Regions from separate parts of the Cellvibrio sp. genome, predicted to be linked through region 1. Evidence: predicted binding sites of a transcription regulator. Region 1 holds the regulator's gene; each other region holds the start of a gene.
The links. Region 1 encodes FNR, which switches genes on or off when oxygen is low (the NO sensors DNR and NnrR bind a similar motif). Its sites were predicted from a motif close to TTGATNNNNATCAA; they were not measured.

Region 2: a site for FNR is predicted at 1,953-1,966, ahead of ACWA6V_RS03210 (FG-GAP repeat protein). Genes of this name have one in related genera too.
Region 3: a site for FNR is predicted at 1,217-1,230, ahead of hemN (oxygen-independent coproporphyrinogen III oxidase). Genes of this name have one in related genera too.
Region 4: a site for FNR is predicted at 1,973-1,986, ahead of ccoN (cytochrome-c oxidase, cbb3-type subunit I). Genes of this name have one in related genera too.

The regions. Positions count from the first base shown of each region.
Region 1 is NZ_JBRFPI010000003.1:6,254-10,348, forward strand. Features, by position in the region: gene ACWA6V_RS00355 (acyl-[ACP]--phospholipid O-acyltransferase) at 1-1,386, shown strand, start outside; gene ACWA6V_RS00360 (tetratricopeptide repeat protein) at 1,457-2,101, opposite strand; gene fnr (fumarate/nitrate reduction transcriptional regulator Fnr) at 2,477-3,235, shown strand; gene ACWA6V_RS00370 (DUF4202 domain-containing protein) at 3,256-3,849, shown strand; gene ACWA6V_RS00375 (SirB2 family protein) at 3,913-4,095, shown strand, end outside.
Region 2 is NZ_JBRFPI010000029.1:1,734-5,828, reverse strand. Features, by position in the region: gene ACWA6V_RS03215 (di-heme-cytochrome C peroxidase) at 1-1,728, shown strand, start outside; gene ACWA6V_RS03210 (FG-GAP repeat protein) at 2,020-4,095, shown strand, end outside.
Region 3 is NZ_JBRFPI010000217.1:2,339-6,433, reverse strand. Features, by position in the region: gene ACWA6V_RS13665 (helix-turn-helix domain-containing protein) at 1-153, shown strand, start outside; gene ACWA6V_RS13660 (abortive infection family protein) at 177-914, shown strand; gene hemN (oxygen-independent coproporphyrinogen III oxidase) at 1,317-2,708, shown strand; gene ACWA6V_RS13650 (antiporter) at 2,809-4,095, opposite strand, start outside.
Region 4 is NZ_JBRFPI010000058.1:5,615-9,709, reverse strand. Features, by position in the region: gene ACWA6V_RS05715 (methyl-accepting chemotaxis protein) at 1-398, shown strand, start outside; gene ACWA6V_RS05710 (argininosuccinate synthase) at 633-1,850, shown strand; gene ccoN (cytochrome-c oxidase, cbb3-type subunit I) at 2,169-3,623, shown strand; gene ccoO (cytochrome-c oxidase, cbb3-type subunit II) at 3,634-4,095, shown strand, end outside.

The DNA.
Region 1 (4,095 bases):
TACACAGCAAGTCAAAGTGCTTTTGCATCAGCACTGGAGCAAGCAAATATCAAAACGGTATTTACTTCCGCACGCTTTGTAAAAAAACTGGAAGACAAAGGCATTCCTGCTACCAGTTTATTGCAAGGTGTTAATGTGATTGCCATGGAAGATTTTGCAGGCAGTATTTCTACCGCCGAAAAAATTGCCCGTTTATTATTGATCAAAATATTACCTGCATCTGTGTTAAAAGCACTCTGGGCGCGGAAACAAAAAGCAAATGATATTGCCGTGATTTTATTTTCCAGCGGAAGCGAAGGTATTCCCAAAGGTGTGCAGATCAGCCACAAAAATATCATCGCTAACGTAAAACAAATTACCGATGTATTAAACGTAGAAGAAAAAGATGTAGTAATGGCAAACCTGCCGCTGTTCCATGCGTTTGGTTTAACGGTAACGCAGTTTATGCCACTGCTCGAAGCTGTACCTATGGTGTGTCACGCTGACCCGACTGATGCATTGGGCAGCGCCAAAGCCATCGCACAAAATCGCGTAACCGTTTTATTCGGCACCTCTACTTTCCTGCGTTTATATTGTCGCAACCACAAAATTCATCCACTCATGCTAGAGAGTTTGCGCTTGGTGGTTGCCGGTGCAGAAAAACTGCAAGAAGAAGTGCGCACAGCATTTAATCTAAAATTCAACTTGCCGATTTATGAAGGCTACGGCGCGACCGAAACCACACCGGTGGCCAGCGTTAATTTGCCCGATAAAATCGATACTCATTACTGGCAAGTGCAAGCAGGCAACCGACCTGGTTCCGTGGGCATGCCCTTACCCGGCTCCAGCTGCATGATTGTTGATCCGGTTACGTTTAAGGAATTGCCCACCGGTGAAGCAGGCATGATTTTAATTGGTGGTGCGCAAGTGATGGTTGGCTATTTAAACAATCCGGAAAAAACGGCCAGTGCTATTAAAGAAATACAAGATATGCGCTGGTACGTAACGGGCGATAAAGGTGTGATCGACGAAGACGGCTTCCTGTTTATTCAGGATCGCTACTCGCGCTTCGCTAAAATCGGTGGCGAGATGGTCAGCCTCACTCTCGTTGAAAGTGCATTGAAAAAAGCCATCAACAACGATGTTATCGACGTAATTGTGGTGGCGATTGACGATGCCAAAAAAGGTGAACGCTTGATCGCCATCACCAACGCCGAAGTGGCAAAGGATGAAATTCGTACCGAAGTATTAAAACAAGGCTTAAATGCGCTCGCAATTCCCGGCGACTGGATGCAAGTAGAAGCAATGCCATTATTAGGCTCAGGCAAAACGGATTTCAGTTTGGCGAAGAAGATGGCGAAGGAGTGGAGTGAGGTAAGCACTGCTGAAATTACGACGACAGAATAATTCTCAATTAAAATAAAAAGGGCCTTCATGGAAGGCCCTTTTTATTTGTCGATACAGTTCAATGCTAAATTCATCGTCGCAGCTCAAGATTTGCGAGTTTAATCCTTTTGCCGTGGACTTCTTTGTATTGTCTACCGGATGCTTTAGCCGTAGCCAATATTTTTTCATATATCGCCAGCGCTTTTTGTGTATCACCCAGTTTTTGCAATAGTTTTGCGTAGTGATAACTGGCCTCAGCACCCGGATAATAATTATGCAGCACTTCATATTCATGATTTGCCGCCTGAAAATCACCCTGAGCATCAAGAACCAGTGCATACAATAGATGTGCGTCCGGGTTCTTATATTCCGGATTTTTTTCAATCAATTCATCCAGTAATTGCTTCACCTTATTAAAATTCTGCAGGCCATATTCTGCTCGCGCCAACCCATACATAAATAATGGATCAAACTCGTGAATGCCTTTTCGACACTCCTGATACAACAGGCTCGCTTCAGTAAATTGCTCCTTTACCAGAAGCTCCTCCGCCAAACGCCTGGCGTTTTCGGTGGTTTTTGCCCGTTCGTATTCATAGGCGGCATCTTTGAGATCGCGATCAGGATTTACGAGCTCCTGAACTTTGCGTACCGTTTTGCGCCCAGAGCGAGTTCCGGCAAAATCTGGTAATAGTTCTAATACTATGTACGCTGCGGATCCGGCAACAGGCAAAATCATCACCAACCAAATCCATGTTTTTGGTCGATCAGTTTTTAAAATATGAATTACCAAGGCAACCTGAATAAGTAGCGATAACATCACTAATGGCATTTTTGAATATCCCTCATATAAAACAGTCAATGTTTAGCCCAGACGCACCATAGCGCTGATTTCATCCAGATCCTATTACATCCTGCATAGCAGGGTCGCACTATAGAATGTTAGCTAAACGCACGAAAGTGGTTCTTGTTAATTTCACTTGGAGGCATTGATGATCTCCCTTAGCTAAAATCAACTATTTACCGCCCCAACCAAAGCTGCAACAATCGCGTTATCAAGCCATCCCTGCACAAATCCTATCAGGGGTAACCGTTCCCTTGAGGTTCCCGCACCATGACCGTCAACCAAACCATTGTAAAAACACAGGATTCCAGTTGCCCTCACGATAAAAAAGTGAGCTGCGGTAACTGCCGATTGAATACTATCTGCCTGCCTATCAGTTTACATATTGAGGATATTGATCGACTCAACAACATCATCCAACGCGGCAAACCGCTGCAAAAAGGCGATTATTTGTATCGTACCAACGATCCCTTTGACTCTGTGTATGCCATTCGCTCAGGTGCGGTAAAAGCCATGACTCTCAGCGACAATGGCGAAGAACAAGTCACCGGGTTCTATTTACCGGGCGAAGTTGTGGGTATGGATGGCATTGCCGACAACCGTTATACCAACTCCGTTGTTGCTCTGGAAACAGCATCAGTATGCGAAATCCCGTTTAATCGTATGGAAGAATTAAGCCTGCAAATCCCCAACCTGCAGCGCCATTTCTTCCAACTTATGAGCCGCGAGATTACCCAGGATCAGCAAGTTATTACGTTGCTCAGCAAAAGCAGTGCAGAAGAGCGGATTGCCGCACTGTTACTAAGTATCTCCAGCCGCAATAGCCGCCGCCAATTATCGGCTAATGCCTTTCGTTTACCCATGTCGCGCACTGATATCGGCAACTATTTAGGGTTGACAATAGAAACTGTCAGCCGCATTTTCACCCGTTTGCAAAAACAGGATGTCATCGCTGTGGATAAAAAAGAAATTCTCATTAAAAACATGGAACAGTTACGCAATATCGCCAATGGCGACACCGAAAACTAGAACATAACGAGCAACCATCGATGACCGACCAAAACCGACTGGAAAAAACCCTCGCTGCATTTGACGCGGCAAATTTACAAGACCCAAATACTGAAATAGTGGATGGCAAAGCCGTTGCCAAAGAATGGATTTACGCCCAGCGCATGAGCGCGCAATTACATAAATTCTGTGCAGCCCCGTCAGAAGCATTGCAATTAGCAACACGCAGCCAGCACATATGCCGTTGGAAAAGCCCGCGTAGCGATTACCCTATGGATAGAAGCGGCTATAAAAAATGGCGGCTGGATCTGGCGCAACTGCACGGCGAAATTGCCGGTGACATCATGGCAGAACATGGTTATGACGAGAGCATGATTGCGCGGGTGAAAGATCTACTGCTGAAACGCAGCTTGAAACGCGACGATGAAGTACAGGCACTAGAGGATGTCATCTGTCTGGTGTTTATTGAATTTTATCTGGAAGATTTTGCAAGCAAGCACGATGAAGAAAAACTCATCGATATTATTCGCAAAACCTGGAACAAGATGTCAGAAAAAGGCCACGCGGCTGCCTTAAAGCTGCCCTTGTCGGAATCTATCTTGGGCTTGGTTGGCAAGGCATTGAGCACTAGCTGAGGTACAAATCAATAGCAAACGAACACCCACAACAACAATTCACCTTCACAAAAGGAACGCATCGTGTACCTAGCCCTTAAACACATTCATTTAACATTTGTTGTTCTATCTCTACTGGCTTTTTTTGTGCGCGGCATCTGGCTGTTTATGAACTCCAGCATGCTCAGCAAAAAATGGGTAAAAATATTGCCACATATCATCAGCACCATTTTATTAGTAAGCGGGATAGTGCTGGCGGTGCACCTG
Region 2 (4,095 bases), on a different contig from region 1:
GATAGCTTGTGGTTTTACAATGTAACGCAAGGCTCCAACCTGCTCCCCTACGAACTTTTTTTACATCTCGAAACCGCCGATAGCGAGTTGCTGTTCCGCAGCGACGAAAACATGAATCGCCTGCGTTACCTGCCGCAAAAAGAGAGTTTTGCAAACCCGGACGGTCTACCTGTAGGCTGGGTTAAAGATGAGCATAAAGGTCAAGAGTTTATTGGTTTTACCTGCGCGGCCTGCCATACCAGCCAAATCAATTATCAAGGTGTCGCCATCCGCATCGATGGCGGTGCAACACTCGCGGATATGGAGCAGATGCTGAAAAGCCTGGCAATGGCGCTACAGGCTAGCCTTGAGCAGCCAGAAAAATTTGATCGCCTCGCACAAAAAGTCCTTAAAGCAAAATACCCGGATGAGAAAGAAGCCTTCCGCGTACAACTTGCGGAGGCGGCACAGCAAATCGCCAGCTACAACCAAATTAACGACCCACTCCATGGCGACCAATCTGTCGCTTACGGTTATGGCCGGCTGGATGCGTTTGGCCGCATCTACAACCGCGTGCTCGCCCATCTCACGCCCAAAGAACCTAACTTTAATCCTGCCTGCGCACCTGTGAGCTATCCCTACTTGTGGGACACTCCGCAGCACGATTTTGTACAGTGGAACGGCGTGGGCGATAACGAGCTGGCAGGCCCACTGGGGCGCAATACAGGCGAAGCACTTGGTGTGTTTGCGCAATTTGACCTGAATAAAAAGAAAGGGGATATCGGCTATCGTTCATCGGTGGCGGTACGCAACCTGACCCGAATGGAGCGCCATCTGGAGAGTCTCTGGTCACCGAGCTGGGAAGAGTTGGCGAAACAAAATGTATTGCCACCAATTAATCAGGCACTCGCCGAGCAAGGGCAGCAGGTGTTTATTGAGTACCAATGTCATACCTGCCATGAAGCCATCGACCGTACTGACCCCAAGCGCCGCATTATTTCGCAGTTTGCGAGTTTGCAAACTATAGGCACCGATCCTTATATGGCGATGAATGCACTCAAATACAGTGGCAAGATGGGCTACTTCGAGGGCGGACGAATCAATCCATTTAAGCCCGAGCCGCGCTTTCAACCGTCAGGAGCCGTATTACCAGCCTTGAGTGGCGCAGTGGAGGGTGTACTGGTCGAACCCGATCACGACAAGCTGTTTATCCGCCGCTGGGCGGAAAAACTCTACGATTTGATCGCCTCTATTTCCGATAACCCCATCAAAAAGACCGAACGCCATCTGGATTTTGAGGTGGTCAATAAAAATAATCCAGCCACTCTCGTTGCCTACAAAGCGCGCCCACTCAATGGTATCTGGGCAACAGCGCCCTATCTACACAACGGCTCGGTGCCCAGTTTGTATGAGCTGTTTATGCCAAGCTGTAGCGATGCGGAAGTTGCCAGCGGTAAAACCTGTCGCCCCAATCGCTTCACGGTGGGCGCGCGCGAGCTGGATGCCGTCAATGTCGGCGTGGTGCAGCGCGACCCTGAGCAATATCCGGGGTTGTTTGTGTTTGATACCAGCCTGCCCAGCAACTCTAATAAGGGGCATGAATACGCAGCCGGTGTTACTCCCGTGTTTGTTCTGGATGCAAAAGGTCGCCCTGTAAAGGATGCGCAGGGCAAACCCAAAATGCAGACCTTGCAGCCCATCAGTAATCATCAGCGACTGGCCTTGGTGGAGTATTTAAAGACACTTTAAAACCCGCACACCCCATCGCCCCTATAAATGTGGGCGATGGGGTGCCCGGCAAACAACGCCAGCCTTCACAATTGCTCACAACTTCTTTCACTTAATTCCACTAAATTATCTGCTCCGATCAAAATCACTGAACCAATACTCTGCTTTGACGGTCTTTAGGCCACCTCACTATGAGCGAGAACAAAACAACCGAACCTCGTCTGTGCCCGAATAATGCTGGCGATTTGATTGACACCAAGCGCCGCGACACACAGAATCACCGACCAGTTTTAAACCTCAGGAACCTGCTGAATGAATATTGATCGTTTCTCACCGCTGCTAATGCGCACCTCCCTGCTTCTTTCACTGATGGCAGGCTCTTTTTTACTCGCCGCCTGCGGCGGTGGCAGCGATAAAAAATCCTCGGCAAGCTCCTCATCTATCAGCAGTTCGTCTTTGCGCAGTAGTTTCAGTGCAGCGTCTATTCCAGCCAATGGCTCCGGCATCTGGCCAAGCGTAAAAGTAGAAGCGCAAAACCCTAAAGTACTCACCTTCCAGTGGAGTGCTGTTGAAGGTGCAACCTCCTATAAGCTTTTTAAACGTGATGCAGCAACTGGAGGTGTAACGCAAATTGGCGGCGACCTGACCAGCACCCAGGCAACCGATGAGATAGGCGTACATGTACACGATTGGGTCAACAACTATTACTACGTTGATGCCTGTAATGCCTCTGGCTGCGAAAGATCCAGTTTGGCCTTTACCGCTACAGAAATGATCAAAGCGATTGGTTACGTCAAAGCATCCAATACCGAAGCCAATGATTTCTTCGGCTGGAGTATTGCATTGTCTGCTGACGGTATGACTCTCGCCGTGGGCGCCCCTTCCGAAGATAGCAAGGCAATTGGCGTCAACGGTTCACAAGCAGACAATGACAGCACCAACGCCGGCGCGGTGTATATATTCATTAAAGAGAACGGTGTTTGGAAACAACAGGCTTATTTGAAAGCATCCAACACTGAACAACCTAATATAAATACTTCCCGCGTACTGCCAAATGATCGATTTGGTTACAAGGTTGCGCTGTCTGATGACGGTAATACCTTGGCAGTAACCGCATTGCTTGAAGACAGTCCCTCTGACGGCATCAACTGCAATCAAAACAACTATGAGGTCACCAGTTATGCCTCATCGTCTGACCCGTCAGATGATTTGATTAAAGCCCAAAATTACGATGTGGGCGCTGTCTACATATTTACCCGCACAAATAATGACTGGAACCAAGACGCCTATGTAAAGACGGTATTCTCACCAATATATCCGTTCAGCAACCCTTTTGTTGCGTTGCGCTTTGGCGAAACTATCGCACTGTCAGGTGACGGCAAAACGCTCGCCGTTGGTGCTACCAGCGATTACATTACCAGAAGTGGCGTGGTTAATTTTTCCAGCGCCTCATCAGTCAGGGAATGTCTTGAGTTTTATCCTTCTAGTAGTTCTTCAAACAGTAATTCGAGCTCCAAGTCTTCATCCAGTGTTAGCAGTTCTTCGTCTACCACCAGCAGCAATAGCTCGGCTACCAGCAGCTACAAGGGAGGCAGTGGCTCAGGTGCGGTTTATCTGTTCCGTCTATCCGAAAATGGTTGGAAGGAAGATGCACATATCAAGGCTTCGAATGCTCAGGAGAGCGATGCATTTGGCACCAGCATTGCCCTCTCGACCGACGGCAGTACTATGGCGGTCGGCGCCATAGGTGAAGATAGTAATGCCCAAGGTGTGAATGGCGATCAGTCCAGTAATACCTGTTATTACTTCAAGGATTCAGCTTACGTAATCGAACCGGAATGCAAAGAGGCCCTTAAGAATGCTGTGCGTGGATATATTAATAATGGCGCGACCTATGTGTTCAAGCGTGCAGAAGATATCTGGACCCAAGAAGCCTACCTGAAACCCGGCAGCACATTCATCACTACACTATTTGGTAGCAGTGTTGATTTGTCGGGCGATGGTAATACCTTGGTAGTTGGAGCACCCGGTGATGCTAGCAATGCAACCGCGGTTAATGGTGATGCAACACAAAACATCGACTACGCCAATACCGGCGCTGCCTATATCTACAACAAATCAGGAACAACCTGGCAGCAAGAAGCAGTTATCAAACCTTCTACGTTGACCAAACACTCAGGTGTTGCATTAGTTAGTAACGGTAACGGAACCTACAGCATTCAAATTAATGATGGAGGCCAGTTCGGTGGCGATGTCAGCCTTTCACAAGACGGCAACATACTGGCAGTGGGCTCTTTCCGCGAATCCAGCAATGCCAAAGGCATCAATGGCGATGAAGGGGATACCAGTGCCGCGCGTGCCGGTGCGGTGTTTGTATTCACCCGCAAC
Region 3 (4,095 bases), on a different contig from region 1:
GAGTGGTTGCTTGCCAATGGATTGTCGTGCAAGCGCAAATTGCCGGAAACGGATGAATATATGCGGGTGGTTCAAAAAGCCATTATATTACTGGATGCCTTCGGATTGGATGTCTCCCACCCTAAAGCACAACTGAAAAATATTGATGAATAGTAAAAGAAATTTGGGAGAAGTTTATGGCGCATATGATACCTAACTCAGTTATTGGTGCTGTGTCTTCAGTGCTTGCTGAGTACTATCAGAGCCATTCCAAATTAAATGTGTTGTTCATGAGCGCAGGCGCGTCAGGTGAGCCACCAGAAGGCAATATGGAAACAAAGTGCAGTGCCTGGCTTAAACGGTGCAATGACGATGAATCGCTAAATCCTCTTGCAATTCTTGGATTGATCATCCAGCAATTTATGGATTTAAACCCAGTCAACTCCCAAACTGCTGAAGGTCAGCAGCGAATTGCGGAAAGTCTTGCCAGAAATCAGTTGAGTTATCAGTTAAATGGTTTTATTACCTTGGCTGGAGCAAGCCTTGCTACAAAGTCGCTAGCGGATTTTTTTAAGGCTGGTGATTTTGCATCTGTTGAAGCTGAATTTAATCGCGCGGTATCGCAATTAAATGGTGATCCCCATGCGGCGATTACTGCTGCAAGCTCCATCATTGAGGCCTTGTGTAAAACCTACATCGAAACCTTCACTCTGGAAATGCCAGCCAAACAATCTATTGCCCCTCTATGGAAAGTCGTTCAGGGTCATTTGGGATTAAGCATCGATCCCACACTGGAAGATGACCAGAAAAAAATTCTTCAGGGATTGTCATCCCTCATTGACGGCATTGGGGCTTACCGAACCCATATAGGCTCAGCTCATGGCCGAGGCTTAGAGCCTCCAACCATTGCGGTGATGGAGGCACGTCTGCTGTGAATGCATCGCATACTCTGGTGACATTTTTAATGGAGCGCTGGCATAGCTGCTTGAATCAAAACTTTACCCGCTGAATTCGCATGACATGCAAGATGGCCAGCAATCCTTAACATTATCGGCGGGCTAAGCCACAAGATGGCGCAATCTTCCGTGTGTCTTAGTGGATCTTGCTTTGTTGTTTGGCCAACCTCCAGGTTTGACTTCTCGCGCTCTAGTTGACACTCCCAAGCTACTTTCAAAATAAAAGTGGTTCGGACTAAATAAAATTTTAATGCATCAAATTATCTGGTATGCCCAGTAAATTGATACATGTCAATTGATTCTTTTACAAAAAGCGTATGCTAAAAATCTATTTCTCACAAATGGCTCTGCACTAGAGTTACCAGATATCAAGGTTGTTTTATGGCTTATTTTCAAGCTCCACTTGAATGGAATTCGGATCTTATTAGGCAATATGACTTAACCGGGCCGCGCTACACGTCGTATCCTACTGCGCCACAATTTAGTGAAAGCTTTGCTGTTGCTAATTTTAAAGCAGCGGTTGAGAGGAGTAATGCGAGCGGAAGGCCGCTGTCGCTTTATTTTCATATTCCTTTTTGCGATACCCTTTGCTTTTATTGTGGGTGCAACAAAGTCGTTACTAACAATAAAGGCCGTGCGCAACCTTATTTGGAGCGTATGGAACGGGAAATGGCGATGCAGGCAGAGCTATTTGATTCCGCGCGACCTGTCACTCAATTGCATTGGGGGGGTGGTACTCCCACGTTTATCAGTGATGACGAAATGTCTTGGCTGATGGCTGCGACACGCAAGCACTTTACATTGCTGGATGATGACGCAGGTGAGTACTCTATAGAGATTCATCCAGGGCGCGTATCGACTAACACTATGGGGCATTTGCGTAAACTTGGTTTTAACCGAGTCAGTATGGGTGTGCAGGATTTTGATTCCCAGGTTCAAAAAGCAGTAAATCGTTATAACAGTGTTGAAGATGTAAACGCTTTGGTAAAGGCACTACGCCAACAAGACTATCGCTCGATCAGTATGGATTTAATATATGGCCTGCCGATGCAAACCTTGACCAGTGTCGGCGAAACATTAAATAGAGTGATAGAACTTTCTCCCGACCGCTTGTCATTATTTAATTATGCCCATATGCCGCATCTTTTTAAGAGCCAGGAATTGATTAACGAGCGTGATCTTCCCTCAGCAGAGCAAAAACTTGAACTTTTGTATATGGCGATAGAGCGTTTGCAGGGCGCTGGGTATATTTATGTTGGCATGGATCATTTCGCAAAACCGGATGATAGTTTGGTGCAGGCACAAAGAGCCGGAAAGTTACAGCGAAATTTTCAGGGCTATTCCACACATGGCGATTGTGATTTACTCTCTTTTGGTGCCTCTGCGATTAGTGCATTCGGCAATGTCTATATTCAAAATGCTAAGCGCGTTGAGCAGTACCAAAAATCGATTGACTCAGGTGCAATCCCTTTTATTAAAGGTATTGAATTAACCAGCGAAGATCTGTTGCGGCAGTTTGTAATTAATCAGCTAATTTGTCATTTCGATTTGAATTTTGTTGCTGTTGATAATGCATTTGGTCTGGATTCACGCAGTCATTTTGCTAAAGAGTTAGCGCAATTAAAACCAATGATTGAAGATGGATTGCTCAGTATTGATGATGACGGAATTGAAGTTCTCAATGCGGGGCGGTTGCTTATTCGTAGAATTTGTATGGTGTTTGATGAGTATCTTAATAACGCATCAACAATTCGTTACTCCAAGGTAATTTAGTCAGTAATCTTTTTTGGGATAGAGTTTGAACAGGTGATGCAATCCAATCAGTAGTGCAATAGCGATTGGATTGCACCACCTGCTCAAAGTTGTCACGTTTTCAGGGATTATAAAACTCGCCTTGTTTGCGTAGATAAAACCACCAGTTTAATAACACACACACCAGATAAAACACCGCAAAACCCAGCATCGCATATTCCGGTGTGGCCGCTTTGATTTGTTCGCCAAAAACCTGCGGAATATAAAATGCGCCATAACCTGCTACCGCAGAAGTCCAGCCCAATGCCGGGCCTGCTTGCTCTTTAGGAAAAATATTGGCGATGGAACAGAAGGTTGAACCATTACCCATGCCACTTGCTGCAAACAAACCCAAGAACACCAAAAAGAAGGGCACAAAATACTGTTCAGGGGTGGCGGATTGATAGGCCATGCGCATGTAATAAGCCGCAACGATCGACAAAATCACCATGGCAATCGCACACATTTGTGTGACCAGTGCACCGCCAAATTTGTCAGATACCCAACCACCTACAGGGCGAATGAGTGCGCCAATAAAGGGGGCGATCCACGCGTAAGTCAATGCGCTTGGGCCATTCGGGTTAAGGGTATTGTGGGTCATTACCCCATCGACAGGTAGATGACTAAAACCAAAAATAACTTGAATAGACAGTGGGAAGGCAGCAGAAAAACCAATAAATGAACCAAAGGTCATTACATACAGCACACTCATTACCCAAGTGTGTTTGTTGTTAAAAATTTTGTATTGGCGATCAAGGCTGGTTCGAATAGTTCCGGGCAGCGCTTTGAGTAACATCACCGTAGCAAATAACACCAACACCAGTACCAGCTCTTTGGGAATGCCAAACCCGGAACCATTGACACTGGCAGGCATGATTAGCCACAGCCCCAGCGCTGAGGTGGCAAAGCCAATTAACATCATAGCGATAATGATCGCAAAAGAGCGCGGTGCTCCGCCTGCCAGATTGGGTGTAACCTCGGCGGTGTTGATATTGTTCATGCCAAACCAAATCGCAAAAGCGAGTGGGATGAGCAGCAGTAGCCAGACAAACCCTGCGTTTTGAATCCAGGTTTCGGTGCCTGCAGGAATAGCACCAATTAAGGTGCCGCTTGCAGATTTCAACACCATTGGGTCACCACCCAGTGCGCCAAAGGCGCCAAAGGTCATAAACAACGGTACCAGAATTTGCATGCTGGTCACACCGAAATTACCTAACCCGGCATTTAGGCCAAGCGCTAATCCCTGTTGCTTACGCGGATAAAAAAAACTGATGTTGGACATGGACGCGGCAAAATTGCCCCCGCCAATTCCGGAGAGCAGCGCCATTAATTGAAATACCCAAAATGGTGTAGTTTGATCCTGCAATGC
Region 4 (4,095 bases), on a different contig from region 1:
CAGATGAAGTGCGTGTGCTGTCTCAGCGCACTCATGCCAGCACCGAGGAAATCCAGTCCATGATTGGCTCTTTGCAATCGACCGCGCAAAATGCGGTGTCGATTATGGAGGAGGGGCGTCGCCTTGCCACTGGTAGTGTCGATAATGCCGACAACGCCTCCCACTCCCTGGATAAAATTAACGTAGCAGTAGGTGCAATCAGTGGCATGGCGGTGCAGATTGCCACTGCAGCAGAAGAGCAAAGCCATGTGGTGAAAGAGGTGTTGAATAATATCAACGCGATTAAACAAGTGGCTGACAACTCCGCTGAAGTTGCCCACCAAGGTGATGCGCGTGCACAAAGCTTACAGGATTTGGCACGTGCGCTTAACGCTAAGGTGTCCACCTTCCGCCTGTAATAATTGCTGGATTTATTTGCACAGCAGAAGCAGCTCACAAGGCTGCTTTTGTTTTTTTGGTCAAGGGTTTGGTTAATGGCTGAGAGCTATTTTCATTTGGTGCGAAAAGCCGCTATTTAGCGGCGGCAAGTGTGGGAATTTGGTTGGCTTGCGAGTACAATCCCGCGCCCAAGTAGGTACTGGTCTATGGCTTGTGCCCGGTGAATTGTCAACGAGTTATAGCGGGAGTTTCCCATGTCATCTATCAAGAAAGTCGTGTTGGCCTATTCCGGTGGCCTCGATACCTCAGTAATCGTCAAATGGCTGCAAGAAAACTACAACTGTGAAGTAATCACCTTCACCGCTGACATTGGTCAGGGCGAAGAAGTAGAGCCAGCGCGCGCTAAAGCAGAAGCGCTTGGTGTTAAGCAAATTTATATCGACGATCTGCGCGAAGAATTTGTCCGCGATTTCGTATTCCCTATGTTCCGCGCTAACACCATATACGAAGGTGAATATCTGCTCGGTACGTCTATCGCCCGCCCATTGATTGCCAAGCGTTTGATTGAAATCGCCAACGAAGTGGGTGCAGATGCAATTTCCCACGGCGCTACCGGTAAAGGTAATGACCAGGTGCGCTTCGAGCTGGGTGCTTACGCACTGAAGCCAGGCATCAAAGTAATCGCCCCATGGCGTGAGTGGGATCTGACCTCTCGCGAAACCCTGATGGCCTATTGTGAGAAGCACAATATCCCGGTTGATTACTCCAAGAAGAAAAAATCACCTTACTCTATGGATGCCAACCTGCTGCACATCTCTTACGAAGGCAAAGTTCTGGAAAACCCATGGACTGAAGCTGAAGAAGATATGTGGCGCTGGACTGTTGCTCCTGAAGCAGCTCCGGATAAAGCGACATACCTTGAATTGACTTACGAAAAAGGCGATATCGTCGCTATAGATGGCAAACCAATGTCTCCCGCTACCGTACTGGCTTACTTGAACAAAGTCGGTGGTGAGAATGGTGTCGGTCGTCTGGATATCGTAGAGAACCGCTACGTAGGTATGAAATCTCGCGGCTGCTATGAAACTCCTGGTGGCACCATCATGATGCGCGCGCATCGTGCGATTGAATCTATCACCCTGGACCGTGAAGTTGCCCACTTGAAGGACAGCTTGATTCCCAAGTATGCGGACATGATTTACAACGGCTACTGGTGGAGCCCAGAGCGTCTGATGATGCAAGCGATGATCGATCAGTCACAAGTGCATGTGAATGGCGATGTGCGTGTGAAGCTGTACAAAGGTTCTGTAAGTGTGGTTGGTCGTCGTTCTCCCGACAGCCTATTTGATGAAAAAATAGCGACCTTTGAAGATGATGCCGGTGCATACAACCAGAAAGATGCTGAAGGCTTCATTAAACTGAATGCGCTGCGTATGCGTATTGCTGCTAACAAAGGCCGTTCGCTCAAGTAGAACAGTTCATTAAAACATTGTGGCACCTGCATCCACTTGCAGATGCGGGTTGCCAATTAATGACCTATTGTGGATCTATTGATCAAAAGCGCTCTGTTCGCAGGTAAAAGCGCATAAATTATTTGATAAATATCAATCCTGTACCGACAAGGGTGAGACAAATTGCCGCTCATAAGGCAAAATGCCGCACCTAAAGTAGGGTTATAGGCTTGCTATAAATTGGCCTTTTACAAAGATAGTGCCGTGTTGCTCCGGGCGATAAGTAGCGCTGACAGAGACAAAAAGTTTTCATTTTTCTTTAAGTAATAGGAAAGTCCTATGGGTAGTCATGCGACAGTAGCTGGAGATCCTCCAGTATACGATTTCGATATAGTGCGCAAATTCTCCATTATGACCATTGTATGGGGCATATTTGGGATGGGAGTTGGCGTTCTTATCGCTTCTCAATTGGTTTGGCCAGGTCTGAATGATCTGCTCCAGCCTTACACCAGCTTCGGTCGCTTGCGTCCGCTGCATACCAACGCGGTTATTTTTGCCTTTGGTGGCTGTGCGCTTTTTGCTACTTCTTATTATGTGGTTCAGCGTACCTGTCAGGCTCCACTCTTTGGTGGCTGGTTAGTCCCCTTCACGTTCTGGGGTTGGCAGGCGGTTATTGTTCTGGCAGCGATTACCCTGCCATTGGGTATGACCTCTGCTAAAGAGTATGCCGAGCTGGAGTGGCCAATCGATATCCTGTTGGCACTGGTGTGGATTTCGTACGCGATTGTATTCTTCGGTACTATCGTCAAGCGTCGTACGTCCCACATCTATGTAGCTAACTGGTTCTACGGTGGTTTTATTGTCACTGTTGCCGTGCTGCACATTGTTAACAGTGCAGCTATCCCGGTTACCCTGACCAAATCCTATTCTGCCTACGCAGGTGCTGCCGATGCCATGGTGCAATGGTGGTATGGCCACAACGCGGTAGGCTTCTTCCTGACTGCAGGTTTCCTCGGCATGATGTATTACTTTGTGCCGAAACAGGCCGGTCGTCCGGTTTACTCTTATCAATTGTCTATCGTGCACTTTTGGGCGTTGATCTCCCTTTATATCTGGGCGGGTTCGCACCACTTGCACTACTCCGCATTGCCGGATTGGACCCAGTCTTTGGGTATGGTGATGTCGCTGATCCTGCTCGCGCCAAGCTGGGGTGGGATGATCAACGGTATTATGACCCTGTCAGGTGCATGGCATAAATTGCGCACTGACCCAACGTTGCGTTTCCTCGTTGTCGCCCTGTCTTTCTACGGTATGTCTACCTTTGAAGGCCCGATGATGGCAATCAAAAACGTCAACGCACTCTCGCACAACACCGACTGGACCGTGGGTCACGTTCACTCAGGCGCCTTGGGTTGGGTGGCGATGATTTCTATCGGTGCGCTCTACCACATGCTGCCAAAACTGTTTAACCGTGAAGAGATGTACAGCGTAAAACTGATCAACTTGCACTTCTGGTTGGCAACTGTAGGCACTGTACTTTACGTAGTAGCCATGTGGATCAACGGTATTGGCCAAGGTTTGATGTGGCGTGCATTTAACCCGGATGGCTCACTCACTTATAGTTTCATTGAAACAGTCGTGTTCAGTAAGGGCGGTTATGTCATGCGTGCAATCGGCGGTGCCTTCTTCCTGACAGGCATGTTGATTATGGCTTACAACACCTATCGCACTGTCAACGCGTCCAAAAAAGCGGCCGAAAGTGTTAACCAGCCTGTTCAGGCACCAGCTGTCTAAGGGGAGTGCCATGAAAGGCCATGAGATAGTAGAAAAAAATATCGGCTTGATGACTGTGTTTATGGTTGTCGCCATTAGTTTTGGTGGTTTGGTGGAAATTGTTCCGCAATTCTTCCTTAAACAAACCACTACTCCAATTGAAGGTTTAAAGCCGCTCAATGCAGTGCAACTGGAAGGCCGCGATGTATACATCCGTGAAGGTTGCCATGTATGCCATACCCAAATGGTGCGTCCATTACGTGCAGAAGTTGAGCGTTATGGTCATTACTCGGTAGCGGGCGAGTCGGTCTACGAGCACCCGTTCCTCTGGGGTTCCAAGCGTACTGGTCCGGATTTGGCACGTGTAGGTGGCCGTTACTCGGATGATTGGCACAAGGTTCATTTGTTTAACCCGCGCATCGTCGTACCAGAGTCGATTATGCCTGCCTATCCGCACTTGTATGACAACAAGCTCGACGGGAAGCACACTGAG